DNA from 2 places in the Candidatus Defluviilinea gracilis genome. Region 1 is predicted to be linked to the other one. Evidence: riboswitches for the same ligand, from Rfam matches in the RefSeq annotation. Region 1 holds a riboswitch; the other holds the start of a gene.
The links. Region 1 has a riboswitch for cyclic di-GMP ahead of AC16KF_RS15260 (sortase, YLP family). Riboswitches for the same ligand answer to the same signal wherever they lie in the genome.

Region 1 (14,872 bases):
TGGGATCCCGCCCGCGCGCGCTGGATCGGGGAGGCGGTCTCCGAGCAGGCGTTTGATCCCCGCTTCGGGCATGACTCCCAGGACGCAGGTTTCAGAGAGGGTAAACTCCGTCATACCAGGCTCGTTGAGCGAGGGCTGGCAATCCAGCGCGTGAGTGTAAAATTCGGCGCTGCGGACCTGTTCTTTGACGTAGAGGATAAAATGGGTTTTGATCATGGGGATATGGCTGCCTCATTTTCACATAGGATCGGCTTTTAACTCTTTTTACCAATTAGCCCGACGAGGATGATGACGATGCTGACTCCAGTGACAATGCCAGTCACCCTGCCTGCGATTTGCATCGCCATCACAGGGTCGGTGGAATTCGGCGCAATGGACAGCATCAAGAAATAGAACCCAAGCGCCAGGGCGATAAACAAACAGCCCGCAATGACCAATCTCCAATTTTTCTTTCGCATGATGATTTTTTCTCCTTTTTGAAAATTTTATTTTACAAAGGCTTTCGCTGAGATTGCGCAAGCCCGATGTTCATTCAATTTGTTTCGCTTTACTTCAACCCATCCCGCAATTGACCTGCGAGACTCGCCAACTCCTCCAACTCAGACTCATTCAAGCACGACCGCGGCGCGAACGCTTCGACCTCCGCCCGCGCCTGCCTGCCCGCCGATGTGATGAATCTTGCATTACACATGCTTCCCATTCTCAATCACAACCTTGCCGTCAATCTCTAGCGTAGGCTGACTAACCACACCGTCAATGTGAGTGGTCGCGACATTTTTGCCGCCGAGAAAATCGCTGCGCCCCACCGCAACGTGGATCGTGCCTAGAACTTTTTCATCGGTGATGATGTTGCCCTGTAACCGCGCCAGCGGGTTTGTGCCGATCCCCAATTCCGCGATGACACGGGCTGAATCGCCGTGTTGGGCAAATGCGCTTCGGAGAAACTCCGCGCCCGCGCCGCCTTCGATGTGAGTTACACGTCCCTTTTCAAACGTCATTCGCGTTGGCTCGGATAACAACATGCCAGGAAAACACTTGTCCACGACCAGTAAACCTTCCGCGCTGTCTTCGACGGGCGCGATGTATGTCTCACCTGCGGGTAGATTTCCAAACGCTTTCTGAGCGCGCAATATGCCTGTGTCTTTTTTCCATTCCCTGCCTGCCAGTGACAATCGCAGGTTGGTTCCCAGCGCTGTGGTGATGTGCGCGGTGGAACTCCCTTGCAAACGCTGCGTCAACGAATCTGTGAATGTTGCAATCTGTCCATAATCTGCGCTCATCTCAATATCCAGAATGCTTTGATCAATAAAAGCGCCCAAACCCGCGCGAGCGATTCCTTTCCCAATTGCCGCGCGCCCCGCGAGCAAGGCAGGCGATTCTTTTAGCTGATTCACCGACGCGAACAGAAAGACAATAGCGTCCACTTGTGTCACCAATGCCAATAACGGCGACGGGTATTCACTTATTGGGCGACTCGCATTCGGGAAGGTGTAATTCCACAACTCGGCGGGGTCGGTCTGCGCGGCTTCGGCGAGCAGTGCGTCACGCGCATAACCGAGCGGCTCGTCCACAACAATGAGAATCTTCTCCCCTCGTTGCAGTCCCATGCAGGTGTGGATGACATTCGTCGCCCATCGCGGTGTTTCAGTTTTTTCTGTCATTGGGAATCCTTTCGTTTACTTAACCAAATTTCCTAATCCATCATACAGTCGCATTAACAGACTGGACACTACATACCGTATTTGGCGAGCAACTCTGCATTGGGGATCGCAATCGAAACGTGATGTCGAACGATGCGCCATTCCCCGTCTTCCCTGTGAAAAAGAGCCGCCCCTCTTCCAGTTGCCACGTCAAGCACATGCGCGCCACTTGGAATATGCGCCAGTTCAACCAATCGGCGCCCAAAATGAGAAAAGAATCTGGGACCGACATGATCGAATGTATTCGCGACTCGGTCGAAAAGACCCGACACCCGCTGTTTTTGTTGTGACGTTTCGGAAGATTCATTGTTGTTCGTCATAATTCTCCTCTTACTGGGGCGACATTTACATTATTGGATCAATGACGCAAAGTGCCGATCGAGTTCCTCGGCAGATTGACCGAACTGCTCTGGGGTATAGCGATGCGCGCCATGCTTATCTTTGGGGTGCTGGCTCATGAACGTCTTTAATCGTTCTTCGTATTGAACCGTCCATGAAACGCCAAAATGAGAATAAATGTCTTTGACGGTTTGCATGGGATCCGCCACCATTTGATCGTATTGGACATCCAGGACAGCATTGTTGACTACGGGATCTTCACGGCATCGCCGTCCGCCCTCCAGATAGCGGGTGTACATTTTCTTGTTGGTCTCCGCCATGCGCTTCACGTTGAGATCGCGAGTCGCAGCCCGATGGGCGGAATAGAACATGCTGTTTGCGCTGGTCAGGCAGGTGGTTGGGTTGCGATGCAATTGGATGATTCTGGCATTGGGCACAGCCGACAGTAAAGCGTCAAGATGATGCGTATGATCGGGCGCTTTCAAAACCAGCCGTTTGTCAGGGGTTGCCTGTTGCTGGACCTTTAGAAGCAAACCGTATTCTTCGTAGCATTTTTTCTGATCCTGGGCAACGAGCCATTCGGCGTACGAAAAGACAGGCGTAACCACCCAAAACGAAACCGAATGGAAAGTCAGCGCCTGCATCCAGATGCACTCCTCCTCCGTGTCTTCGCGGATGACATGCTTCGAATCCATTTCGGGAAACATGGGTCGGCGAAACTCCAGTTCCCAGCGCGTCAATGCCAGGCGATCGTCTTTTTTTCCGTCAATAGCAAAGGGACGGTAAAGCCGCCACATGGGAATCCCCGTGTTATCGGGATCGGCGGAGAGCATACGCTGTAGAATTGTGGTGCCAGACCGCGGGACCCCAACGATGACAAAAGGCGGGTTGATCTCCGAACGGAAAACGTCGGGCTTCCGTTTCTGCGCTTCGACAAACAACAACCGCTGGCTCAGATTACTGAGGAGCACCATGCGAGCGCCAAACCTGCCGAAGAAATGCAGGTTGGCGTCCTTTTCAATGGACTGCAACAACGTGTCGAGCCCAACGCGGTAATACGGATCGCCAAAATCGCTCAAGCCCGTTTCGCGTTCGGCAAGTTGATGCAATCGTTCGGCGTCCATTCTAGTGAGCGGTATCCCCAACTTCTCCATACCCGAACCCAGAGCATCGATGATTCTGTACCGCAACGGCATGGGAGCGTAGTTTGGCAACATAAGCACCTCCTTTCATTTCTTCAATCCATCCCGCAATTGACTTGCGAGACCGGACAACTCTTCCAACTCCGACTCATTCAAACACGACCACGGCAGGAAGAAGAGCCGTTCCGTCTCCGCCTCGACCTCCACCCGAACCTGTTTGCCCGCTTCGGTGGCTTTGACCACGCCCGAACTTTCCTCCACCCACCCGCGCCGCGCGAGTTCCCTCACATCCTCCGCGTGGACTTCCTCCGTCACGCCGCGACGGCTGAGTTTGCTGTGCAGATCATCGAATGTCAGCGCGTCGTTCTGTGAGAGAAAGTCGAGCATTTCCCACGTGTGGCCCTCGACTCCATACGCGCTCCATGTGGGAATGTAACAATCGTCGCGGTGACCCTCCAACAGCAGGAAGTGGGCAACAACGCCATCGAGTGTCGCGAATATTCCCGCCCGCTCGTAGAGGTCTTGTTTGGCTTTTATCAAGACATGCGCGGGCGGTTCAGGAAAGCTAAAAGCCGTGTCTGAAATTCTGGCGAGAAGATTGCCAAGCGTCTGCAAAGACTCTTTGGGCATGGGAGCGAGAGCCGCCATCAATTCATTCCCCTCTTTGATGAGTCGAAACGCGGCGGTTCTTCCCGACTCGGTGGCGCGATATTTTCCCTGACCATCAGATACCAAATATCCCTGCTGAACTGCGGCGGTCAACCTTTCATCGTTCGCCTGTGCGAGTCCGTATGGAAAACACCGCATGAGCTGGGCGATGGTAAACAGATTAGTATCGAACAGCCAAATCGCCTGCACCCAGTTGTAGAAATTGTCAGGCAATGAAAGTTCCTCTGCGGCTTTGTCTGCGGCGGGATAGGCATAATTGCCAAACAAAATTTCAGAACTTTCTTCGAGCGCCGACCAAACAGATTTCAGGTTCATTCCTCAACTCCTTTTCTCAACTCAAAGCCAACTCAATCGCCTGTTCCGTTGACAACGCGCAACCGTCTTCCCACATGGACTGAAAATCCCCGCCCGCCTCTTCCCGCTGTGCAGACAGAAGCGCGTCATACTCCGCCGTTTCGAATTGCATCCGCGTCAGATAGATGCGCCCGCGCAACGCCTGCGCCGCGCCCAACAACAGAATTGCGTTTCGTGTTTGCGAGGATTGCGCCAGCGCGTTCGCCAATCCCTCCAGTAATGACGGGAGTTGGCTGACTTCTTTCGAGTCCTTCAAGCGCGATATTCCCTCTCGAAAATGTTTTTGCGCTTTGGGCAAGTCGCCCTGCGCCAACGCGACGCGCCCCGCCACATCGAGCGCGCCGATTTCTGCCGACATTTCTCCCACCTCATGTAAAACCTTCATCGCCTCCTGAACGATTTCCTCTGCGCGCGCCGCGTCACTTCCGCCGAGAACATGCCGCGCCCACACCGAGAGAGTCAAACCCAAACAAATACGGTCTCCCAGTTGACGAAACAACATCACGCCCTGCTCCGCCGCCATCTGCGCCTGCTGAACGTCGCCCTGATTATGGGATGCGATGCTCAACGTCTGCAAAGCAGTAGCGACGCCGTGCTTGTCGTCCAAGTCACGATACAACGCCAGGCTTTCCTCCGCGGAGGCGCGCGCCGATTCATCGTCGCGCCGCGCTAACGCCACCTCAGCCAGGTTTCCATACGCGCCCGCGATCTCTTTTGTGTTTTCCGCCTCGCGGAACAACGACAGACTCTCGCGATAGATTTCCTCCGCGCGCGCATACTCGTACCGTTTGAGCGAGCATCCAGCCAGCGGTCCCAATAACTGACCGATGAGAAGTTTTTCGTTCAGTTTACGTCCGTATTCCAATGCGCGGCGGTAAAACGATTCAGCCGCTTCGAGATCGTTCTCGAAATACTCCTTGAAGAGTCCCTGCGACACAAGCCCCTGCGCGATGCCCCGCGCATCCTCAAGCGACTCGGCAAGCGCAAAACCTTCGTCTTGATGCGTTTTCCATCCCTCCGCATCGCCCTGACGCGAAGCGAACAACGCTCTCGCAAAGAGCGCTTTCACGCGTAACGATGTCGGCGGAAGTTCCTTCGTCGCATCCATAAAAATTCCCAGCCACTTGCGCGCCTCCGTCAAATGTCCATGCGTATCCCAAAATTCCCTGAGCGCCACCGCGATCCGCAAACCCGTTTCAGGTTGAGACTTAAGCGACCACTCCAACGCACCGCGCAGGTTATCGTGTTCCGCTTCGAGCCGCGCCAGCCATTGCTTTTGCGCGCGTCCCTGCAAGCCGTGTTCGGCGCGTTCGGCAAGCCCAGCAAAATAGGCAAGATGCGCGTCGCGCAGTGAAGCGACTTCATCGGTCTCGAACAATTTCTCGCGCGCATATTGTCGGATGGTTTCGAGTCGGCGGTAACGGGATTCGCTTCCGCTATGCTCGACGTTGATGAGAGATTTATCCACGAGACGAGTCATCAACTCCAGGATGTCCAACCCGCTTCCCCCTGCGGGGACGATGCGCTCCTCACCGCAAACTGATTCGGCGGCGTCGAGCGTCCACCCGCCGACGAAGACCGCCAGCCGTCTGAACAAGAGACGTTCCTCTTCGCTGAGGAGTTGGTAACTCCAGTCTATCAACGCGCGCAACGTCTGCTGGCGCGGCAACGCGGCGCGACTCCCGCCCGTCAATAAACGGAAGCGGTCGTCCAATCGTTCGGCGATTTGTTCCACCGAAAGCGCCCTGACGCGCGCCGCGGCTAACTCTAAAGCGAGGGGAATGCCGTCGAGGCGGGAGCAGATTTGGGCGACCAATGAGGCGTTCGCATCCGTGAGTTGAAACGTCGGCAGGGTCAGAGTCGCGCGTTGGACGAATAACTTCACCGAGTCGAACGTTTCAAGATGTTTGATATCCGTCGCCTCATTCGGCGTCGGCAGGGACGGCACGCGATAGGCGACCTCGCCCGCGATGCCCAACGCCTCGCGGCTGGTGGCAAGGATGCGCGCGCCGCGGCAGTTCTGCAAAACCGTGTTCGCAAATTGCGCGCAGGCGTCAATGAGATGCTCGCAGTTATCGAGAATCAGCAGGGCTTCTTTGTCGCGCAGCCAATCCATCACTACATCCATCAGCGGACGCGAATCCTCCACGCGCAGACGAAGAACATTCGCCACCGTGTTCGGAACCAGCGCAGGCTCAGAGATGGGCGCGAGTTCGATGAGCCACACGCCGTCTTTGAATTGTTCAAGGAGGCTGGATGCCGCTTGTAATGAAAGTCTTGTTTTGCCCGTTCCGCCCGAACCAGTGAGCGTGAGCAAACGCGATTGCTGCAACATTTGAGTCGCTTCGAGCATTTCTTTTTCGCGCCCGATGAAACTTGTGAGTTGTGTGGGGATGTTGTTCGGGAAAACATCCAGCGCGCGCAAGGCGGGGAAATCGCTTTGCAAATCAGGCGCGACGACTTGAAAGATTCGCGCGGGCTGGGGAATGTCTTTGAGTTTGCGTTCGCCCATGTCTCGCAGGGACACCTCCGCTGGCAGTTGTCCGCGCAGGAGAATCTCGCTCGCGCCCGATAACAAGATCTGCCCGCCATGCCCCGCCGACATCACGCGCTGGATCATGCTGAGCGTGAGATAGCCGCGATATTCTCCGTTGCGCGCTTCGGCTTCGCCCGTGTGAATCCCCATGCGGACTTTTAAGAGCAAGGATGAATTATGAAGGATGAATGATGAATTCGTCCTTCCGCCGTCATCGTTCATCCGTGAAAGCGCGCGCTGACCATCTATCGCCGCGCGAAGCGCGTCGCCCGCTGTATGAAATGCCACGCAAAATGAATCGCCGATGATTTGGAAGATATGACCGCGCTTCGATTCAATGGCTTCCTTCAACATGGCGTGATGTTTCTCACGTAGCGACTCCCACCTGTCAGGATGCGCCTGCGCGAGTTTGGTCGAACCTTCGATATCAGTGAAGAGGAACGTGACGGTGCCGGAGGGAATGTCTACCATCAAGTTTTCCGTTTGACTCATTATAGGTCAACTCGGTTGATTTGCCTCCCACCAGTTTTCATATTGGGTCTGTTATTCGGATACTTTTGCTCGCCTTTTTTCCAACAACTCCTGAATGCGATGATGCTTCTCGCGCGAGAGTGGGAATAGCCATGCGAGGATGATCGTCCCTGAAAGCATGATCGCCCCGAAGGGTGAAACCAATAAGCGGATCATGCGCAATGCCGAGTCGCTTTGCGTGAATTGAAGCGCGCCCTCAGGAGGAGAAACATAGCCCGACCAGCCCAATGCCTGCAGAGTCAAAAAGAGGACAAGCGCCCCGGTCAACTTGCGGATGAGCGTGCGGATGCCGTAGAAGATTCCCTCCTGCCGCCTGCCGGTCCGCAGTTCATCCCATTCGATCACGTCGGCGAACATCGCGTCGGGCAATGTGTACGCGGCTGAGATGCCGATCCCTGCGAGGGCGGAGAGCGTGAATAATTCCATCGTGTTGCCCGGTTGAATCAAATAGATAAGAAATGTGACGACCACCCAGAGGATCATACCGATCGCGTACGCTTCCTGCTTGTTGCGGATCTTTGAGATCCATAACCAAATCGGCACGAACAGGATGCACACCAACATGAGGATGCCGAAGAACGCGGATTCGTATGCCAGGTCAATGCCCAAAAATTTGACAGATGCCAGCAAGTTTCCGTTCGCCACCCAATAAAGTAAAAAGTATGGAAAAACCACAGCCACCATATCCACTGCCGACCAGTTCAGCATGTGGATGCCGACCGCATAGCGAAACGGGATGTTCTTCCATGCGGCGCGTAATGTTTCTCGAAAGGGCAGGGATTCTTGCTGTTCGGGCGTGGAAGTTTCCCGGAGCAGAAGCCCGATCAACAGCAGGGGAATCGCGCCGACCGCGCCGAATAATGCGCCCACGGTCATAAATCCCTGTTGTTGCGAGCCGCCCGCCTCGATCACCATGTCAATAATTGTCGGCGCGGCGATGACCATGGCAAGCGCGCCGACCAGTTGGAAGAACGATCGGAAACTCGTCAGGCTGGTGCGTTCGTCGTAATCGGGGGTCAGTTCGGGGGTCAGCGAAAGAAACGGGACCGAGACGAGAGTCGTCAACGTGTCGGAGATCATGAAGGAGAGAGTCACATAGATCAACAACGCGATCTGGTTATCCCAATTTGGCGCAGACCAAAGAATGACGAAACTCAAGCCGAAGGGAATGGCGAACCACAGCAAAAACGGACGCCGCCTGCCCCAGCGCGATTGCAAGCGGTCGCTGAGGATGCCGATGATGGGATCGTTCACCGCGTCCCAGACGATGCCGACCAGCGCGCCGAAAGAAGCCAGACGCGGTTCCAGCCCGACCACATCGGTGAGATAGATGGCGAGGAAGATCGAGCGCATCATGCCGATGCTCGAGATGCCCCAATCACCTGAGCCATAGAGCAATTTGATCCACATTGGGAGCCGCTGATTTGAGTTGTTGTTCATCTGAATTTGAGGATGCAAGTGTAGCACGGAGGGATGTATACAGGTAGACACGGAGTTACGTAGACAAGTAGACACGGAAACACGTATACAAGAACCACTTGTTTACGTGTGTACCTGTCTACCTGTTTACTTGTTTTCGCCCGCCCCCATTGCACTCCTGTAAGCCGTTATAACCGAAATGCAAAGTGAAAATCTGTAACCTTCTGCTATACTGCGATTAACAAAATCCGATAAGGGCAAACCCGTCGAAAGATGGGGACGCAAAGCCATGGATCTACCGTCGCGCATCGCGCGACCATGATCGCCAGGTTGCCGAAGAAATAACGCTTTGTTTATTTCCGCGAGCCTGGCAGTCCTTTGCCCGGCTCGCTTTGTATCGGGTCAAATTCAATTTGTTCGATAAAGGCAAACCCGCCGAAAGGCGGGGACGCAAAGCCATGGGTCTACGGTCACATGCGAGTGTGGCTACGATTGCCAGGTTGCCGAAAACATTACCTAACCATTAGGTTGCTGTTGAGCGCTTTTATCGAAACGGAGGTTTCGAATGGCGCTCACTCAAAAACATATACGCTGGCTCACGCGAGCCGGTATTCTGCTCAGCCTCGCCGCATCGCTTTTGCTGAATGCGATGCCCGCGCTGGCAATGAAGAAACAAGACGCCGCCGCGCTACCCAATTTTTCAGAGTTTGTTCAATCCGTTCACACCGGGGAGGAAAATGTAGTGCGCGGCGTCTATGTTCCGAATGTGATGGCGTATCGCGTGGCGCAGCAACCGCTCGATAACCCGGGCTTTCTTTCGAGTAAGGAGGACCGCGTCACTCAATTCCGTATGGCGGCAGGGTATGGCACGGTAGGGCTGGTGGCTCACAATTACCTCGCCGGTGAATCCTTCTTCAACCTGGAAGCCGGCGATGAAGTGCGGATCGTATACGGCGACAGCAAGGTGGAAACTTTTGTTGTGTATGAGATCCTGCAATATCAGGCATTACAACCCAACAGTCCCTACAGTTCCTTTCAGAATTTGGACCGCGATGAAACCCTCACGGTCAACCAGATGTTCAAGCGCGTCTTCGTGAGCGATGGATACGTCACCTTTCAGACCTGCATCGAAAAAGACGGTATTTCGACCTGGGGCAGGCTGTTTGTGATCGCCATCCCTAAAGCGGAATATGAGGAACTTTGGGAAGCAAATGGTTTGTGACCTCAATGTTCCATGAATCAGAAAAGCCGCCCAATGTTGAGCGGCTTTTCTGATTCGTGAAATGATCTTTACTTTTCCGGCGTGACGCTTACCAGCACAGCTCGCACCATGCGGCGGTGGGTGTAGGTGTCGGTCTCTGCGATGTAGTTTTCGCAGGTGAGGAGGGTCAACCAGGGTGTTTCTTCATGTTTCAACGCGGCTTTTGTGTTGCTCGGCAGGATCAGGGCGCTGGCGGTTACTTCGAATGTGTAAACCTGACCGAATGCGTGGATCTTGATCTTGTCTCCGTATTGCAGGTTGACGAGGTTGGCGAACGGACCGGGGTTGTTGTTCGCATCCCATACGTGACCGGTAATGACCGAGTTGCCATCCCAGCCGGGGAATGCCGAACCGTTGAGCCAACCGCCTTTGTTTCCAAGCCATGACACGTCCCATCCGTTCTTTGTTTGCGGAATGCCCACGATCGGGATCTTTATTTTGAGGCGCGGGATTTCCATCCAAACGTCGGTGGCGGCGTATTGCTGATCTGCGGGTTGCTCCGGAAGTATGGTAATCTTCCCCGGCGCGAAGCCCGTCACAGGGATAAGGAATCCGGATCCCAGGTTTGAGTTATTGCCGCGTCCATTACCGTCGCCGTCTCCGTCACCGCCGGGAACGCGCGGCACGACGGTGAAGGTGATCGCCGTATCGTTGAGTCCGTCGTTTAATTCGTTGCCAGCCACATCCAGGATGGAAGTCGTTCCGCATACGAACAGTCGATAATTGCCGTCCGTGAGACCGATCCCACCATTGATGACAAAGGTGGCGATGAACGGACCCGCTCCCGTGCCATTGCTATACGTGGGGATGGCGATCGGGATGAGTACATCATCGGCAATCAAACCGCCCGCGCATGAAACGGTATCGAAGGTTTCGTTGGGACCATCATCCACCAAGAGGTAGTTGGCAGGGTTCGTGGCAGACCCGAGATCTGTGTTGCTAACCTGATTCACGTCTTTGCTGAAATTCACCGTTATTCTCGTGGTGTTGCGTCCCGTTACGCCGTTGTTGGCGGGCTCGCTCCCGATCACGGTTGGGTAGCCGAGGTCGACCATCCAGTTGTACGATGCGGGGGTGGGGTCTGGGTTGCCGGCATCGTCGATCGCGCGCACTTCAAAGATGTGAGGTCCGCCTGCCAGCGCTAGATAATTTTGCGGGCTTGTACATGCGGCGAAACCGCCGCCATCTAGCTGGCATTCAAAACTGGCGGTGTCTGGTGATGGACTGGAGAAGGCGAACGCCGCGTCCACGCTGTTTGTGACGGCGGGCGGGGATGAATCGATATCGGTGTCTGGTGTGGAGGTGTCGATCGTCCAAACGTACAATGCGGGCGTCGGGTCGGTGTTCCCGAAGGTATCCACCGCGGCGACTTCAAAGGTGTGATTCCCCGCGACAAGCGGACCAAACGAATTGCCGGAGTTGCACGGGGCGAAAGGCGCGCCGTCGATGCGGCAGACGAAAGTGCCTGTGGCGCTGGTACTGCTGAACGTGAATATCGGGGTCAGGTCGTTATCTGGGTCGGGCGGCGTAGTGTCGATGGTCGTGTTCGGGATGACGATCTGCGTGAGCACAGCGGATACGCTCCCGAAGAAGTCGGCGTCTCCGCCATAGGAAGCGGTAATGTTGTGCGACCCGGAGGTGAGAGCGTTTGTTGTGAAGGTCGCTACACCGGCGTTCAATGCGCCAGTTCCCAAGACCGTCGCGCCATCGTTGAATGTTACTGTGCCGGTTGGAACGCCGGTCGATGCGGTAACAATCGCGTTGAATGTAACCGCTTGACCCAGAACGGAGGGATTCGCGTTCGAGGTGACAACGGTGTTCGAGACTGTTTGTCCCACACCCTGAACATACGGCGCGGAAGTGCTGCCGGCAAAGTTGGCATCACCGCTATACACCGCAGTGATGGTATGCGAACCCGCGTTCAACGTGTTGGTACTGATGGTCGCCACCCCGCCTGCCAGGGTCACGGTGCCCATTGAGTTTGCGCCATCGTAGAACGTGACGGTGCCGGTGGGCGTTCCCGCGCTGGAGGTGACGGTGGCGGTGAAAGTGACAAGATCGCCCACGCCCGCCGGGTTGTTGTCGGATGTGACGCCGGTCAATGTGGTTGCCAGCGTGACGCTGAGCGTGCCCGTTCCAAGAATTACGTTGTAGTTCGGGAGCCGGCCGCTCGGGTCGTTCAATGTGGCGGTGATCGGATAATCACCCACTGCCGCCGCGGCGGGCGCCCCCGCGCTGGCGTAGGTGACGGTGATCGGATCGCTGTTTTGAATGCCGGTGATCGTGCCGGTAAACGCCGTGAAGACCGTTCCGTACACTTTGGATTTATCTGCGGGCGTCACGGTCAGGTCGCGTTGAGTCACGGTGAGCGTGCCCGTGTTGGATGTGACGGTGTAGTTGTTGAGTACGCCGGCCGGCGCGTTCAATGTGGCTGTGATCGGATAGGCTCCCACAATGGCGGTTGCCGGCGAGCCGGGGCTTGTGTAAGTTGCCGTGATCGGGTCGCCATTCTGAATGCCCACGATCGCGCCGGTAAAGGCGTTGAACACCGATCCGTAGACCTTGCTTGCGTCCGTCGGGGTAACAACCAGCCCTCGGGTATTTACGGTGAGTGTGCCGGTATTCAAGGTGACAGTGTAGTTCCCAAGCCGCCCACCGGGGTCATTGAGAGTTGCCGTGATCGGATACGATCCAATTCCCGCGGTGGCTATGGCGCCGGCGCTGGCGTAATTGGCGGTGATGATATCGCCGCCTTGAATGCCGCTGATCAGGCCGGTGAAGGCGGTAAACGTATCGCCATAGACCTTTGTCTTGTCATCCGGGGTGACGGTGAGGGCGCGCGGTGTGACCGTCAATGTGCCGGGTGTGTATGCAAAGACATAGTTATCGTCGATTCCGCCGGAGCAGGTGATCGGGAAAGCGCCTACGTTGTTATGCGGAACGGCAACTTGACAAGTTGGCGGCGTATCGACGACTGCCGGGGTGTCTCCATTGACGAAGCCTGAATAGGTGAAGGTGAAGACCGGGTCTGGGCTTCCATACACAATGCTCTGATCGTTGGCTGAGATGGTGAGAATGGATAAGCCCACCGACAGCGTGCCTGTGTTGAGCGTGATGGTGTAATTCGGCAGTCTATTGTCTGGGTCGTTCAACGTCGCGGTGATGGGATACGTTCCCACCGGCGCCGCGGCTGGCGCGCCGGGGCTGGCGTAGGTTGCGGTGATGTTATCGCCGTTTTGAATGCCGGTGATCGTGCCGGTGAATGCGGTGAACACAGTGCCGAATACTTTGGACTTATTGTCCGGCGTGACGACCAGCGCGCGCGGGGTGACGCTTAACGTGCCGATGTTCAGAGTCACCGTGTAGTTGGGTAGACGGTTCCCCGGATCGTTGAGCGTGGCGTTGATCGGGTAATCACCGATGGCGGCTGTGGCCGGCGCACCGGGGCTGTCATAGGTGACGGTGATCGTATCGCCTGCTTGAACGCCTGTGATCGTTCCAGTGAATGCGGTGAAAACCGCGCCGTAGATTTTCGTCTTATCGGCTGGCGTGACGGTGAGGGCGCGCGGCGTCACAGATAGTGTGCCTGTGTTGAGCGTTACGGTGTAGTTGCCGAGTTTGTTGTCGGGGTCGTTCAAGGTGGCTGTGATCGGGTAATCGCCAACATTTGCGGTGGCCGGCGCGCCGACGCTGGCGTAGGTGGCTGTGATGTTGTCGCCAAATTGAATGCCGGTGATCAATCCGGTGAATGCGGTAAATACATCGCCATAGACCTTCGTTTTGTCGGTCGGTGTGACGATGAGCGCGCGCGGTTGGACCGTGAGAGTTCCATCCACATAGACAAACGTGTACGCGTCGTCGGAGCCGCCGGAACAAACGATGGGGTAGGTACCCACGTCGGTGTGAGGACCAGACACACTACAGGTCGGAGGCGTGTTGATTACGCCCGGTCCGTCACCGGAGGCGAATCCTGTGTAGGTGAAGGTGAAAGTCGGGTCGGGATTTCCATACGTGATGGTCTGGTTATTGGCGGTGACGGTCAATACGGAGGAGGTAACGGTTAGCGTGCCGGTGTTCAAGGTTACGTTGTAGTTGCCAAGTTTCCCGGTGGGGTCGTTCAAGGTGGCGGTGATCGGGTAGGTGCCAACGGCGGCGGAGGGCGGCGAACCGGCGCTGGCATAATTGGCGGTGATGTTGTCGCCGTTTTGAATGCCGGTGATGGCGCCAGTGAACGCAATGAACCATGTGCCGTATTGTTTGGTCTGATCGTCGGGGGTAACGATGAGGTCGCGTTGGGTCACGGTCAATGTGGCAGTTCCGATGGTGAAGTTATAGTTGCCTAGTTTATTCGTGGGGTCGCTCAGTGTAATTGTGATCGGGTAAGTTCCCACCGGGGCAGTGGCAATTGCGCCAGGGCTCGAGTAGATCGGCGTGATGGCATCGCCGTTTTGCAAGCCGGTAACCGCGCCGGTGAAGGCGCTGAATGTATCGCCATAGATCTTCGATTGATCGTCGGGCACGAAACTCAGGTCGCGGCGATTGACCGTGAGGGTGCCGATGTTTTGTGTGACTGTGTAGTTGCCCAGTTTGTTATCAGGATCGACCAAGGTGATGGTGATGGGATACGAACCGAACGGGGCGGTGGCGGGCGCGCCGAGGCTGTTGTAAACGGCGGTTATGTTATCGCCGTTCTGGATACCGATGAAAGAGCCGGTGAACGCGGTGAACACTTCGCCATAGAGTTTGCTTTGGCTGTCCGAGATTGCGGTCAGGTTTCGTCGCGTTACAGTGAGTGTGCCGGTGTTGAGGGTGATGTTGTAGTTGCTCAACATGCCGTCGGGGTCATTCAACGCGGCGGTGATCGTATAAATCCCTACATCCGCAGTGGCAGGCGCGCCAGCGCTGTTGTAAGTGGCGGTGA
Region 2 (14,872 bases), on a different contig from region 1:
GTATCCGCTTGCCAACGCGCCGACATCCGTTCCCTCTTCATTGACACCTGTCGGCTCGTCGCCGCCGATCCAATAATAGGGACGCCCGCGCGGGTCAATGCGCTTATCGAGCGCGTCGCGGTACACGCGCATTCCCTGCCGCGTGATGGCATATCCGTTGATCGCATCAAAACTCAAATAGGGGATGTTGACATTCAACACCACGCCCTCCGCCAGTCCCTGCTCGATGACCTTTTGAGTCACTACTCGTGCCACTTGCGCGGCGTGGCTGTAGTCGGTGACGGTGTTCGCAGGTTTATCTTGCGAAGCCAGCGAGAACGCGATTCCCTTCACGCCAGTGATCACCGCTTCCATCGCGGCGGTCACAGTCCCAGAGTAAGTTACATCGTGACCGATGTTCGAGTAGGGATTGATCCCTGAAACGACCAGATCAACTTTTTCTTCGAGAAACCCAAGCAATGGCAACGCGACACAATCCGACGGCGCGCCGTCAGACATGAACGCGGATGTTCCATCTGCAAGAGTCGTTTCGCGCACGCGCAATGGACGATCCAGCGTTTTCACATGTCCCGATGCAGACCAATTTTTATCAGGCGCGAACACGGTCACTTTGCCAAGTTTGCGAACTTCCTGCGCGAGGGCGAGCAGTCCCGGCGCTTGGACGCCGTCGTCGTTGGTTACGAGGATATGCATGATTCTCCGATTTACGATTTCAGATTTTCGATTTACGATTGCTCGGCGATTATAACTCCGCTGGTTGCGAAAGAAAAAGAAGAGTATGATGCCGGCTCTAACAAAACCTTCACCACCGATTTTAATGTAGTGGTAAGCAAAAGGAATTATTATGTTAATTGTGAAGCGCGAAGGTATCAGTTCGGAATTGGCAGGTGAACGATGTTTGTTAATCGGTCCATAGCAGTCATATCTTTGGTTTGCGTGTTGATCATACCAAGTTGCGTCCGTGAGCCTGCGCCAACTGTTGTACTTGACCCTACCGCCACGCCGATTCAACCACAATCCACTTCTGAAGTATTCATCGGAATTCCCCCACTCCGGGACCCTCTCGTCCAATTTGAAAACGAAACTGTGGAAGAATTCGTCGCGCGCATTGCAGTTCGAGACATTAGTTATAGCCGCCCGGTCTTGATTGTCCTGTCGCAATTAGAGATTAGGGGCAATGTGCTCTATGGGGTTCCATCGGGCAGGCAAGATGTGCGCCAATGCTGGTTTTATGAGACCCGCTCAAAGCGAGAATGTACAAGCGAGGATCTGGAAAGATTCTTCCAAGAACGAGCGATTGCCGCGATATTCTTTGCATTTGTTTACTCTGATGGGGTCAAATCTTTATTCCTGGCCGAACATTATTATAGCGGGGATGAAACCAACTTTATCGAATATTATCGCGTGATTCTGGAAAACCGAGATTCAACATGGATTGAAAAAAACATACTCCCGCTCTATTAGTAGTGAAATCCTGTCCTCGGAAGTTTATTGCAACACAAACGTAGGACGAGACGCTTTGCGCATCTCGTCCTACGTTTTCATCCAACCACCGCCGCTTCCACCGATTGGATCGGCGGCAGGAAATCTGCCAGCAATTCCCAATTGTCGCCCGAATCGCGCGTGTAAAACAGTTGACCCGTGTTCGTGCCGACGTACACCCCGGCATCCTCGAACGAATCGAGTCCCATCGCTTCGCGCAGAACATCCACGTGAGCGCGTTCGGGTAATCCCTTTGTGAGTTTTTCCCACGAATTGCCCGCGTCGCGGCTACGCCAGACCGCAAACTGCCCATCCACGCTGATGTGATATTCCTGGCTTTCTTCCGGCACGGTGTAAATCGTGCGCGGATCCGTCGGATGCACGCCAATCGCAAAACCAAAAGGCGTCGGCAACTTGCCCTCGCCGATGTCAACCCAATCTTCGCCGAAGTTGTCACTGCGATACACGCCGCAGTGATTTTGCTGATACAACACATTCGGCGTTGCCGGGTGCATCGTCATTTTATGCACGCATTGACCGAACTCCGGATATTTATCGGGCATAAAATCGGCGCGCACATTTTTGTTATACGGTTTCCACGTCACGCCGCCATCGTCGGTGCGATAACATCCTGCGGCTGACACGGCAATGTACATGCGCTGATCGTTTGTTGGGTCGAGCAGAATCGTGTGCAGGGTCAACCCGCCCGCGCCCGGTCCCCATTCTCCGCGTTGAGGATGATCGTACAGACTTTCATTCAAAGTCCACGTATCGCCGCGATCTTTCGACACAAACAACGAAGCGGGTTGCGCCCCCGCATACAACACATTCGGCTCGCTCGCGCGCCCGGGCTTGATATTCCATACTTTGATCATCTTCTCAGGTTTTTCTTTGATGCTCTCGCCGCCTTCGGAAATGAACGCTTCATCCATCGTGCTGGCTGGTCTGCCCGACTTCGACCCTCGCGACAGGGCAGGCGACTCCTTCGCTTGCGTCCACGTGTTGCCGAGGTCGTCCGAGTGATGGATGGTTGGACCATATACAAAGTGACTCGTCGCCGCGTACAGCCGCTGGTCGCGCGGGTCCATTTGCATGTGCATCACATTCCAACCTTTGAACAGAATGTCGCTCATCTCCCATTTCTTGCGTTTCTCATCGCTCTCGAAAATAAACCCGCCCTTGGTCGTTCCAACCAATATCAGGACTCGTTTGCTCATGTGGGCTTCCTTTCAAAACAGAAAAAATGTTCTAAAACCATTGTATCACATTCCTGCCAGACCATAAGACCTATTGCGGTCGCATTTTTCTCGCGCTAAGATGATGACACAAAGGAGGATGAATGAGGAGAATAATAGGATACGCCGCCGTTCTCATGTTGATTTCCGCTTCGTGCAATTTACCATCGGGGACACAAACGCCTCTTCCTCCATTGAAACCGGATACGCCGCCTGCGGACAATTCCACGCCTTCGATCGTCCCGATCGAAACCTTCCTAACCTACGCATTGCCCACCCCCACGCCGACATTGTCCCTAAGGCTTGTGGTTGCCTATCCCAAGGAGCACATCGTGAATTGCCGCTTTGGTCCGGGCATTGCCTATTCGGTTGTGGGAGAACTGAACCCCGGGAAATTTGCCGAAGTGATCGGTAAAAGCCCCGACCTTGCATGGTGGCAGGTTCGGAACCCGAGCGATCCATCGACAATCTGCTGGCTGTCCTCCGACTTCACCGATACGGAGGGCAACACCGAGGCGGTGCCAGTGGCGACAGCGCCTCCGGTCACTGTATCAGCCGTACTCGTGAGCATCGACCCGGCGGCGATGAACGTGGCATGCGACTCGTTCCCCCGCCTGGTCACCATCACTGTGGAGATCGCGGCATACGGTCCGTCCAATGTGGTTTGGATGTGGAAGGAGGAAAGCACGGGCGATACATCGCAGGAGATGTCCATCCAGTTTGAGGAGGGAGGCGTAAAACGCGCGCAGGATTTTTATCAGGTGCGAAGCGCGAGAGATTACGCCATGATCGTCCAAACGCTGGAGCCGAATATTGTGACGACCCGGGAACCCTTCAAGGCTATTTGCGCTCCCTGATATTTCAACGAAATTGGGAAGCGATTCTGGCGGGATTCCACTATAATGCTGACTGCGCCTTTTTGCGCGCATCAAACTCATGAAATCAAAAAAGAAAACGGTTCAAGAGTCTCTGCTGGCGGAACACCATCGCGATCTGTTGCGCGTGTTGCCGGATACGCTCCTTGAAGTTTCCGCAGACGGCGAGGTGCTGGCATGCCTCCCCGCTCGAAATGCGCAACCGCCTTTTGATGAGGCGCAACGCGTGGGAGGAAACCTCCGTGATTTTTTGCCGCCCCAAGTTTGTTCAGCCGCCTTGTCTGCTGTTCGCCTTGTGTTGGATGACAAACTTGCCCGCCCATTGGACTTTCAATTACCCGGCGCGCCGGAGCCTCGCGGATATGAAATGCGCATCGCGGCATATTCCGAGGCGTCGGCGCTCCTGATTTTCCGCGCTACAACCTTGCCCCAGCATCTTGAATATGATGATGAAAACTTGATCCACGAGTTGGAGGTTAAGAATCAAGAATCGGAAACCCTGCGTGAAAGTTTGGCGGGCATCGTCGGCTCGCTGGAGTTTTCGGAAATCATCGAGAAGATCCTCGATCAAATTAAACGGGTCGTGCCATACGATAGCGCGTCGATTTGGAGGATCGATGGGCGCGAGCAAAAATTTATCGCGGGGCGGAACCTGCCTGCCGAGTTGCTGGTTGGGAACTATAAGTTTGAGATCGACGATGATAATGCCGTCCTTCCGATTTTGAAGGGCGCTGTTCCTTATTTGTTGAAACTCGATGTGCAGAACCAAATGAAGGATTTTCAAATCCCGCCGCATAATTACATTCATTCATGGCTGGCGATACCGCTGAAGGCGCGCGGGGAAATTTTCGGAGTGATCGCCCTGGATGGATGCGAGACGAATCAATTTACGCGCCACCATGCCGAACTGGCGGTCATTTTTGCCGATCAAGTTGCCATTGCGCTTGAAAATTCCCGTTTGTTTTCCGACTTGCAATCCGAATTATTGGAGCGTCAGCGCGCCGAGCGGGCATTGATCGAGGAGGAACAGCGGTATCGTCTGCTTTATGAAACCGCTAAAAAACAGGCGCAGGAACTTGCCCTGATCGGCCGGGTGCGCAATGCCATGGCGCAATCGATCGATCGACGCGGGGTGATCTTCAATGTTGTCGAATCGATCGCCGAATCATTCGGGTACACACAGGTCAGCCTGTATTTACTACAAGATGGGGTATTGATCATGCAACATCAGGTGGGGTATGAGACTCCCTATACAACCATTACCCTCGAGGAAGGCGTGATCGGCAAGGTCGCGCGGACTGGCGTTCCCGAATTTATTGAGGATGTCTCCACAAATTCCTTGTACCGGCAGGCGGTGGAAGGCGTCATCTCTGAAATTTGCATACCGCTATTCGATCAGGGAACCTTTGTGGGGATACTCAACGTGGAAAGCACGCAAGGAGTGAAATTAACAGAAGCCGACTTCAAATTAATCTCGACCTTGGGCGAGCATATCGGTATTGCCCTCGAAAACTCCCGCTTGTTTTCCAATTTGCAAACTGAGTTATCTGAACGGACTCTGATCGAAGTGAACCTTCGCCAACGCGAATTTGTGCTCGAAGCGGTGATGTTTGCCGCCGAACAGTTCCTTACTTCTTCCAATTGGAAGGATGTGATCGAAGTTGTCTTGGAGCGGCTGGGCAGGGCAATGAATGCCACGCATGCCTACTTATTTGAAAACTTCACCGGTCCCGATGGCTTGGAGCGGGCAAAGTTGTTCCGCGAATGGACCGCCCCGGGATTCCCCACCGCAACCGATTACGGTTCATACACTGAGGCGCATATCATCCAGATTCTGCCGGGTAGCGCCAACGAACACCTGCAACGCGGTGAAGCCTACGCCGGTAATTTGAATACCTATTCGCCCGCAGATAAACCCCGTTTTGAAAATATCGGCATGAAAGCCCATGCAGAAGTGCCTCTCGTGGTGGAAGGGCGCTGGTGGGGCACAGTCGGTTTCGACGTCTACGACAACGCGCGCGAATGGACTCATTTTGAAGTGGATACGCTGCGCGTGGTGGCTAATTTGCTGAGTAACGCCATCCGCCGCCAAGCGGACGAGCGCGCCCTGCAAAAAGAGTTGGTGGAACGGAAACAAATCGAAGCCAGATTGCGTCACCGTGAATCGATCCTCGAAGCGGTCGCCGATGCGGCGAACCGGTTCCTGAAATCGTCCGACTGGCGGAACGAGATCGATGCCGTTCTCGAAAAATTGGGCGTCACGGTCAATGCCTCCCATGTCTTTGTGTTCGAAAACCATGAACTACCAGACGGCACCCTGGTCACTTCGATGCAATTTGAATGGGCCGCGCCTCCGCTATCGAGCGGCCTTCATATCCCGGCATACCAAAACATTCCCGTGCGCGAAATTGGTTTTGAAAATTGGTATGAAGCCATGATCGCGGGGCAACCCTATATTGGCGATGCCAAACGCCTCACTGCAACCCAAATGAACGCCTTGCTTGGGCGCGGGATGAAAGCGCTCCTGGACTTTCCGGTGTTTGTGGCTGGCACATGGTGGGGCGCCATCGGATTCGACGATGTGGACAACGAGCGAGAATGGACCAATACAGAGATCGACGCGTTGCTGGTCGCGGGGAATATTCTCGGCACAGCCATCAAACGGCAACTGGACGAAACCGCCCTCCAGCGCGAACTCCACCAGCGCAGAAAACTGATCAGCGAATTGGAATCGAAAAACGCCGAACTCGAACGGTTCACCTACACCGTATCGCACGATCTCAAATCTCCGCTCTTCACCATTCGAGGCTTTCTCGGCTACCTCAAGCAAGACGCCCTCACCGGGAACACCGAACGATTGGAAGCCGACATCCAGCGCATTGTGGATGCGACCGACAAAATGCAACAGTTACTCAACGACCTGCTCGAACTTTCGAGAGTGGGCAGGCTCATGAACGAACCGACGCTGGTCAATATGCAGCAACTGGTGGCTGATGTGTTGAACTTATCGCACGGGCAGATCCATCAACGCGGGGTGGAGGTGCGCGCGCAAAACAACCTGCCCAACGCGCAAGGCGATCGTCAGCGCATCTTCGAAGTCGTTCAAAACCTGGTCGGGAACGCCGCAAAATTCATGGGCGAACAACCGACGCCCATCATCGAGATCGGGGTGGCGGGTTGGCAACATGGCATGCCCATTTTTTTTGTGCGCGATAACGGCATGGGAATCGAGCCCGAGCATCACGAACGCATCTTCGGCTTATTCAACAAACTCGACCCCAAATCAGACGGCACTGGCATCGGCCTTGCCCTCGTCAAACGGATCGTCGAATTTCACGGCGGTGAGATCTGGGTGGAATCGCAACCGGGCAACGGCTCGACGTTTTACTTCACGCTTCCCGCGCAGGGGACAACTGATTCAGACTATAATCAGTCATCTCATCCTGAGGAGGACTCTCCATGAAGCGCGCCGTCAGTATCAGCCTGGGTTCAGCCACCCGTAACAAAACCGTCGAGATTAGCCTGCTGGGCGAAACCGTTCGTATCGAACGCATCGGCACAGATGGCAACGAAGACAAAGCGCGTCAAATGTTCCGCGACATGGACGGTACTGTGGACGCGTTCGGCGTGGGCGGCATCGACCTCGGCGTGCACACCCCCTGGAAGTTTTATCCCCTCCACGGCGCGCTCAAACTCGTGCGGGATGTGAAACGCACGCCCTACGTGGATGGAAGCGGGGTGAAAGACACTCTCGAAGCGCGCGTCATGCAATGGCTCGAAAAGAAGGTCGGCGACGAGATCCAACCCAAAACGGCTTTCCTCGTGGCTGGCATCACCCGCTATGGCATGACCGAATCATTCATCAACGCCGGCTACCAATGCGTTTTCGGCGACCTGATGTTCGGCCTGGATATTCCCCTCGCCATTCACACCATGAGCGCGCTCAAAACCACCGCAAAACTACTCATGCCGGTCGTCGGGCGCATGCCCCTCAGTATGCTCTACCCAACCGGCGAAAAACAGGAAAAGGTCACGCCCAAATACGAAACCTATTACCAGGGCAACACCGTCACCGGCGGCGATTTTCTATACGTCAAACAACACATGCCGGAAGACATGCGCGGGAAGATCATCGTCACCAATACCACCACGCCCGCCGATGTGGAATTCCTCAAAAAACGCGGCGTGAAATATCTCGTCACCACCACGCTCAATATCGAAGGGCGCTCCTTTGGCGCCAACATGCTCGAAGCGGCGCTCATTGCTGTGGCGGGCAAAGGGCGCGTCTTGACGAACGACGAATTGAACGCCCTCATCGACCAGCTAGGCTTGGAACCGCAGTTACAAAAATTGAACTAACTGATGTTACGCGCCGTTCCGAAGGTTTTGGTAAAAACCCAACCTGATTCACGAGAACCTTCGGGACGTTCTGCGTAAATTCAAAATCGCAAATCGGAGGAGAATTTATGGATGCAGTCGTGATCGCGGGCGGTATACCCAACCCGGAAGACCCGCTCTACACCTACCTGAAGGGCGATGCCAAAGCGCTTGTGGATATTGCCGGCAAACCCATGGTGCAATGGGTGCTCGACGCGCTCAGCGAATCGCAACGCGTCAAGAACGTCATCCTTGTGGGGCTTTCACCTAAAAACGAGCTGACATGCAAGAAACCGCTGCATTTCCTCACCAACCAGGGACGCATGCTCTCCAACATCGTGGCAGGCATCAACAAATCGGTTGAGTTGGATAAGAAAAGCAAATACGTGCTGATCGTGTCCTCCGACATCCCCGCGCTCAAAGCGCACATGGTGGACTGGCTCGTGGAGACCGCCATGGAAACGCAAGACGATCTGTATTATGGCATTTGCCTGAAAGATGTGATGGAAGCGCGCTTCCCCGGCTCGAACCGCACCTACACCAAACTCAAAAATATGGAAGTATGCGGCGCAGACGTCAACGTGACTCACGTCCGTATGGCGACCGAACATTTGGATACCTGGGAAGACCTGCTCGGCGCGCGGAAAAGCCCGCTCAAACAGGCGAGCAAACTGGGGCTGGGTTTGCTACTCTCCCTCTTCATGCGACAACTCACCATCGAAGACGCCGTTCGACGGATCAGCGAGCGCATCGGCATCAAAGGGCGAGCCATCATCTGGCCCTACGCCGAAGCCGCAATGGATGTGGACAAGCCGCATCAACTCGAACTCCTGCGCGCCGACCTGGCGAAGACCCAACGCAAAGCCGCCTCAAAGGCGCGGACCATGGCGAAGAGAACAACGAAAAAGAAACCCGCCGCGCCCAAGAAGAAGACGACTGTCTCAAAAACCGCGCGGCTCAAGCCCAAAGCCAAGCGCGCATGAGCCTCCGAACCATCCTTGAAAGGGATGCCCGTCTTTCCGATCAAATGCGCGTGGCTGAAAAGCCAGGCGCATTGCGCGCTGTAGCAGTCTTCTTCGCGCACTCCGGCGATTCATGGTTTTGGTGGATCGCCATGGCAATCTTATGGTCATTGGGCAATTCGTTTTGGAAAGAATGGGCGGTCATTCAGTTCGTCGGCATCGGGGGGCTGGCGGCGCTGGTGATGGGAATCAAATTCACTGTGCGCAGGAGCCGCCCTGAGGGCGAGTGGGGAAGCATCTATCGAAACACCGATCCGCATTCATTCCCATCCGGGCATGCGGCGCGTTCGTTCTTCATCGCGGTTGTCGCCGCGTGGTTTGGTCCCGCCTGGCTTGCCATACTCTTATGGCTGTGGGCGCCATTGGTCGCGTTGGCTCGCGTGGCAATGGGCGTGCATTATGTTTCGGATATCCTCGCCGGCGCGGTGTTGGGGGCGATCGTCGCCCTGGTCGGCTTGCAAATGTACGAACCGTTCTTCCTGTCCCTCTTCCGCTTCATCGGTTTCCCACTGTGGTAAAAGTCATTTCCCGTTCATCAGACTCGCCAAATGTTCCTCAATGTGCGCGAGATCGCGTTCCACCCAGGTCTGCAAAGTAAAACCATTCCCTAATTCTACGTGACGCGATTCGCGCGCCCATGCGGCAGATGGGAGTTGCCGCAAAAATTCAACCAGCGCTTCCACGCTCGCTACAAATCCATTCAACAAGCCTGCCAGTGATTCGTTCGCGTTGTAATGCTCCGCGGCATACGCGTCCCCGTCAAAATTTTGAAACTCGGGGTTATCCTCCAACGCCGCGCGGCGCGCTCGCAAGCCATACGCCTGCGCGTCCACATCGCGTATGTGCGCGGCAGTTTGATGCGCGTTCCAGCCGCCTTCCAGCAATGGGGCGAAGGGATCCTTCACCGCAAGACATTCACTGCGGAATTGCTTAGCCGCCTCGAGCAGGCGCGCAAGAAGTTTTTCCCGATAATCAAAAAGTTCCTTCATTATTCCTCATTCCTCCAACGACGCGAACATGGTTCCGACGATACCCTCGGCTGTTTTATATTGGACGCACAAACCGCTTCACTCCCCAGTTCAATCTGATTCGGCATGAGCAGGCTGATTCCACATCCTGAATATATTCGATGCGCCGCGTTCCGGCGAGCAACCGCACTGTGAAGAAAAATCACGAACCGCACACCGGCGCCTGATCGGGGTTTTCTTTGGCGTTCAACGGCAACCCCAAATAGGGCGACGGGTCCAGCGTGTTTTCGATCTCAATTTCATTTTTAAATTGCCCCGTCCCATCGTCTTCCACGATCGAAAAATGCAAGTGGATGCCAACGGGGTTGTTCGGGTCGCCGGAGTAATCACCCTGATAGCCGAGGAATGTCCCAGCCTCCACAGGGATTTCGGAAACGCCGGCGGGAAATTCTTCCGCAATGAAAGAATTGCCGAAACGATCAGCCATGTGGGTGTAGTAAAGCCAGATCTGCGCGCCGGGGTTCAGCGGGTCACTGGGCACGCGCACGATCACGGCAGATTTCCACTCCGGCAGGCGCGTGAGGTAGCCGGGGTATGCCGAAATCACGCGCGTAATGCCCACCTCGGTCCCGCCGAAGATATCGATGCCTTGGTGGGTGTGACGAATCCCAAAGGAATCGCCCCATAGGAAGCCGGCAAACCCGTCGGTGGGGAAGAGGAAAGGGGCGGGCCCGCATTGGGAACCGGCCGTCAGCTTCCACTTGGGATGCGAAGCGGGGTTGTCCATCCATGCGCGGAATTTGATCACTCGTTCGGCATTGGGTCGGTATATGAAGTAGGCGGTTGCGATCGCCGTGACCAATGCCGCGAGGAGGATGGAGATGATCAAGAAGCGTTTAGACATAAGGTCGAATTATACCTTTGGGCGTCAAGGCGAACCCAGTATGGTGATGTAATCGAGATAGATAATTTCACCGGAGGCGTGGGTGAGGGTAACGGAATGTTCGCCCGGTGATAATTTGGGGGATGACCATTCTGACCCAGTGGATTGGTTAAGGGTTTGAGTATTCCCATCGATGGCGATGGTCATGGTTCCCAACTGGGGGTCTGCCACATACCCAATGATGAATTGAGTTCCCGTGAAAGTAAAGGTTGCCGTGTCGTCGATGAGGATGGAGATGGAAAGGGTTTCTTCATATGCCGCGTCGACTGTTTCGCTGATCCACCCGCCGTCGTAAAGAATGAAATCGTCGAAATCGTCAATTTTGATCGCGGAGGATGTTGTCGCATTAGTTGTGGGCGTGCCAACCCCGCCCGGCGTGAAAGTAATAGGTGATGCGGATGTTGATGTAAGTGTTCCTGCTGAAACGGAGCGCGGTTGAGGCGAAGGCGTAATTGTCTGGTCTGAGGATTGCCTCGTTTCGATAGTAGGCAGTGTAGGGATTGTGGGGGTTTTATCCTTCTGGAGTTGGGTGGCTGAGGTAGGCTCTTTAGTCGAAGTGAGAGTTCCAAGGAACAGGAATTGAAAAGGCGTCGCCGTTGCTTCGGCTGAAATTTCCGCCTGCGGTTTTCCGAGGAAAAAAATTAATACGACAGAGAGCATCCCGACGATGGACAGTATGGCGATCCCAATCGGGATGATGATGTCAAGGTTGTCGATCAGTCGTTTGACCATATGCGGCATTATACCGAATGGATCCCCAGTCGACCACGCGGGGCAATCGCATTAGAAAATCTCCATGTTCGCAACATGACGCTTTGTCTGCGAATCCGCTACTCTTCGCCAACCTGCGCGAATTTTTCCGAGAAGGATTAGCGGACAAAAAATCCAAATGCGATCCCCCTCGTCGACCATGAAGCCGAATTCTGGCGTTGTGGCGCCGCGTCAATGCCGGTAACCCGGCAAATCGAACTGTTTCCTGAACTTTCATGAAGCGCTGAGAATGCAAAGAGAAGTATCTCAAAATCTCCGCGCATTTGGAGGCGCTCCAGAATAAAAGATTGCTATGACTTATGGGCATCATTTCATCCGAGCAAAAGGTTACACATTACTTGCTTTTTGCAATGAGTTAATTTATTATTAATCTGTCAAAAAGGCAAACCCACCGTGAGGTGGGGACGCAAAGTCATGGATCTTCCACCTTTCTGCGTAGGAGTTGGAAGACCGCCAGACCGCCATTGTATGTATGGCGGATATTTAATTAAGGAGGTGTCTCCTTTTCCATATCGAATAAGTCACAATTCAATCCACAGTCTGCAAGTCAAACTATAAGAGGAGTAATAGTTATGAAAGCAAAGTGGTTTCATGTAACAATGATTGCGGCGCTTTTAGTGATCGCAGTCGTCCCTATCGCAAGCGCGGCGCCTCCCGTTCCAGCCGACCCGATGCTCGGCTCGGATGTCGATAATGCGCCGCATCCGCTTGGTGAACGGCAATACGCCGCCACATTGAGGGGCTTGGAAGCGAAGTTCCATGGTAAGGCGGGGGATGGTAGTATTTATTTGGATGGGGGCGAACACGTCTACCCATTCTATAGAGACCGCTATGTCGAGTTGGAGCGTGAAGGTGAAGATACGATCTGGACCCTGCTGGGTCAGTTCGGCACTCAGATCCACTCCTCCTACGGCGATGTAGCCGGACCTCTTCACAATGAAATTCCCGAGCCCGATCGCGCGGTGGATAACACCACGATCTGGACAGCCGATTTCAGCCAAAGCATGTACAACAAAATGCTTTTTGATACCACCCCAGGCGCCAACTCGATGCGCAATTTCTACATCGAGCAGTCGTCCGGCCGGTATGCGGTTAACGGCACCGTGGAAGATTGGGTCACCGTGCCTTATAACGAGGCTCGCTACGGCGCAAATTATTGCGGAAGCATTGTCTGCGCGACAACCTGGCTTTTCATTCGCGATTCCGCCTCAACCTGGTATAACAACCAGATTGCCGCTGGCAAAACCCCCGCCGAGATCGATGCCTACCTGAGTCAATTCGATGTCTGGGATCGCTATGATTACGATGGCGATGCCAACTTCAACGAACCTGATGGTTATATCGACCACTTCCAGGCTGTTCACGCTGGCGAGGGCGAGGAGACCGGTGGCGGCGCGCAAGGCACCAATGCCATTTGGAGCCACCGCTGGTATGCCTACTATACCCTCCAGGGAAGCGCAGGACCTGCGTTTAATAAATTGGGTGGTCTTCAAGTTGGCGGATCTAGTTACTGGATTGGGGATTACACGGTTGAACCTGAGAACGGTGGCGTAGGCGTATTTGCTCACGAGTTTGCGCACGACCTTGGACTTCCCGATCTCTACGATACATCCGGTAACACCGGCGGCGCTGAGAACTCCACGGGCTTCTGGACTCTTATGTCCAGTGGTTCCTATGGCGCTTCTGGCAAGGCGGCTGACGGTATCGGCACCAAACCGATTCACATGAGCGCATACGAAAAGCTGTACTTGGGCTGGTCGAATGCCGCGGTTGTAAACTACGACGAGACAGCCTTCTTGAAGATGGGTCCCGCTGAGTTTAACTCTGCCGACCCGCAACAGCTTCTCGTGCTTTTGCCCGACAAGGAAGTGGAAAGCTTCATCGGCGATCCCTTTGCCGGAAGTTACTACTATTTCTCCGGCGCTGGGAATGATCTCGACAATAGCATGACCCGCGATGTGACCTTGCCCGCCGGCGCTGTGTCTCTTTCTGCCAAAGTGAATTATGACATCGAGACGGAATGGGACTACGCGTACCTCACTGTCAATGGCACAAACGTAGCCACCAACCTTTCCACAAATGACGATCCGAATGGTCAGAACTTTGGTGAAGGCATCACCGGCGCATCCGGCGGATGGGTGGATCTGACCGCCGATCTTTCAGCGTATGCCGGCCAGACCGTGACCCTTGGATTCCGCTATTGGACTGACAGCGCTGTCGCAACGACCGGCTTCTCGGTGGATGAAATCAGTGTGACCGGTCTTCCTGTCGATGGCGGCGAGACCGATCCGGGTTGGACGTACAGCGGTTTCTCGCTCACAAACGGCACCGTAACGCAGTCCTACGCCAACTACTACATCGCTGAATACCGCAAGTATATTGGGTACGACAAGTCTCTGAAGACGGGTCCCTACAACTTCGGCTTCCTCAATGATCCGAATAAGGGAAATTGGGTTGAGCACTATCCGTATCAAGACGGCTTGTTGATCTGGTATCTCGACTACTCCTTCGCGGATAACAACGTCGGCGACTATTGCTCTGCCGGCACATGCGGCGGCTTCTACCTGCCGGTCGACGCGCATTCCAATATGATGCTGCGCCCCGATGGAACGGCATGGCGCCCGCGCGTTCAGGCATTCGACTCGACATTCGGCGTCAACCGTGTCGACCGGATTTGTTTGAACGTCAACTCCGTCAAGAAGTGCTATGGCGGCTACCCGGGTAATTCCCGCTTCGACGATACGTTGGGGTATTGGGAAGCTCCCGATTCCTCCATCGGCAACAACGGCTGGTCGAGCGTTCCGTTGCCTGGCGTTGGCGTTACCATCACGGTCGTCAGTGAATGGAACGGCTGGGCATACGTGCTCGTCGCGCCAAAGTAAGATAACAGCAAGTTCAGAGTTAAAGATTGCGCCCCGAATGAATTCATTCGGGGCGCAATTTCTTAATCAGCCTGATGCGCTTATGGGATCGGTACGCCAATATTCGGTCCGGTGGTTGGTCCGATTGGCAAACCTTCTTCTTGATCTATGGCGGGGCAGAGCACAAAATTGCCGTTTAGATCGGTGTGATACGTATATTCCTGCCCATTGGCAGACAAATCGATTCGATAACCGGGCACCTGTCCTTGCGCATACATTTTACCGGGCGCGGGGCATCCCAACGCGGAATTGAGCCAGGTGACGGCTTGGGTGTTTAC

Region 2: another riboswitch for cyclic di-GMP. It lies ahead of AC16KF_RS11315 (immune inhibitor A domain-containing protein); the one in region 1 lies ahead of AC16KF_RS15260 (sortase, YLP family).

The regions. Positions count from the first base shown of each region.
Region 1 is NZ_DBNHEF010000078.1:57,647-72,518, forward strand. It holds gene AC16KF_RS15215 (VOC family protein) at 1-216, opposite strand, end outside; gene AC16KF_RS15220 (hypothetical protein) at 255-458, opposite strand; gene AC16KF_RS15225 (hypothetical protein) at 548-691, opposite strand; gene AC16KF_RS15230 (aminopeptidase) at 684-1,661, opposite strand; gene AC16KF_RS15235 (nuclear transport factor 2 family protein) at 1,730-2,020, opposite strand; gene AC16KF_RS15240 (sulfotransferase family protein) at 2,051-3,256, opposite strand; gene AC16KF_RS15245 (helix-turn-helix domain-containing protein) at 3,269-4,165, opposite strand; gene AC16KF_RS15250 (adenylate/guanylate cyclase domain-containing protein) at 4,182-7,232, opposite strand; gene AC16KF_RS15255 (MFS transporter) at 7,284-8,711, opposite strand; cyclic di-GMP riboswitch class I at 8,937-9,028, shown strand; cyclic di-GMP riboswitch class I at 9,106-9,198, shown strand; gene AC16KF_RS15260 (sortase, YLP family) at 9,256-9,912, shown strand; gene AC16KF_RS15265 (sortase) at 9,981-14,872, opposite strand, start outside.
Region 2 is NZ_DBNHEF010000068.1:71,640-86,511, forward strand. It holds gene surE (5'/3'-nucleotidase SurE) at 1-693, opposite strand, end outside; gene AC16KF_RS11265 (hypothetical protein) at 1,087-1,464, shown strand; gene AC16KF_RS11270 (WD40/YVTN/BNR-like repeat-containing protein) at 1,542-2,699, opposite strand; gene AC16KF_RS11275 (SH3 domain-containing protein) at 2,822-3,574, shown strand; gene AC16KF_RS11280 (GAF domain-containing protein) at 3,654-7,055, shown strand; gene AC16KF_RS11285 (quinate 5-dehydrogenase) at 7,052-7,951, shown strand; gene AC16KF_RS11290 (NTP transferase domain-containing protein) at 8,059-8,952, shown strand; gene AC16KF_RS11295 (phosphatase PAP2 family protein) at 8,949-9,509, shown strand; gene AC16KF_RS11300 (DinB family protein) at 9,513-9,980, opposite strand; gene AC16KF_RS11305 (M23 family metallopeptidase) at 10,162-10,863, opposite strand; gene AC16KF_RS11310 (hypothetical protein) at 10,888-11,634, opposite strand; cyclic di-GMP riboswitch class I at 12,045-12,139, shown strand; gene AC16KF_RS11315 (immune inhibitor A domain-containing protein) at 12,246-14,555, shown strand; gene AC16KF_RS11320 (hypothetical protein) at 14,636-14,872, opposite strand, start outside.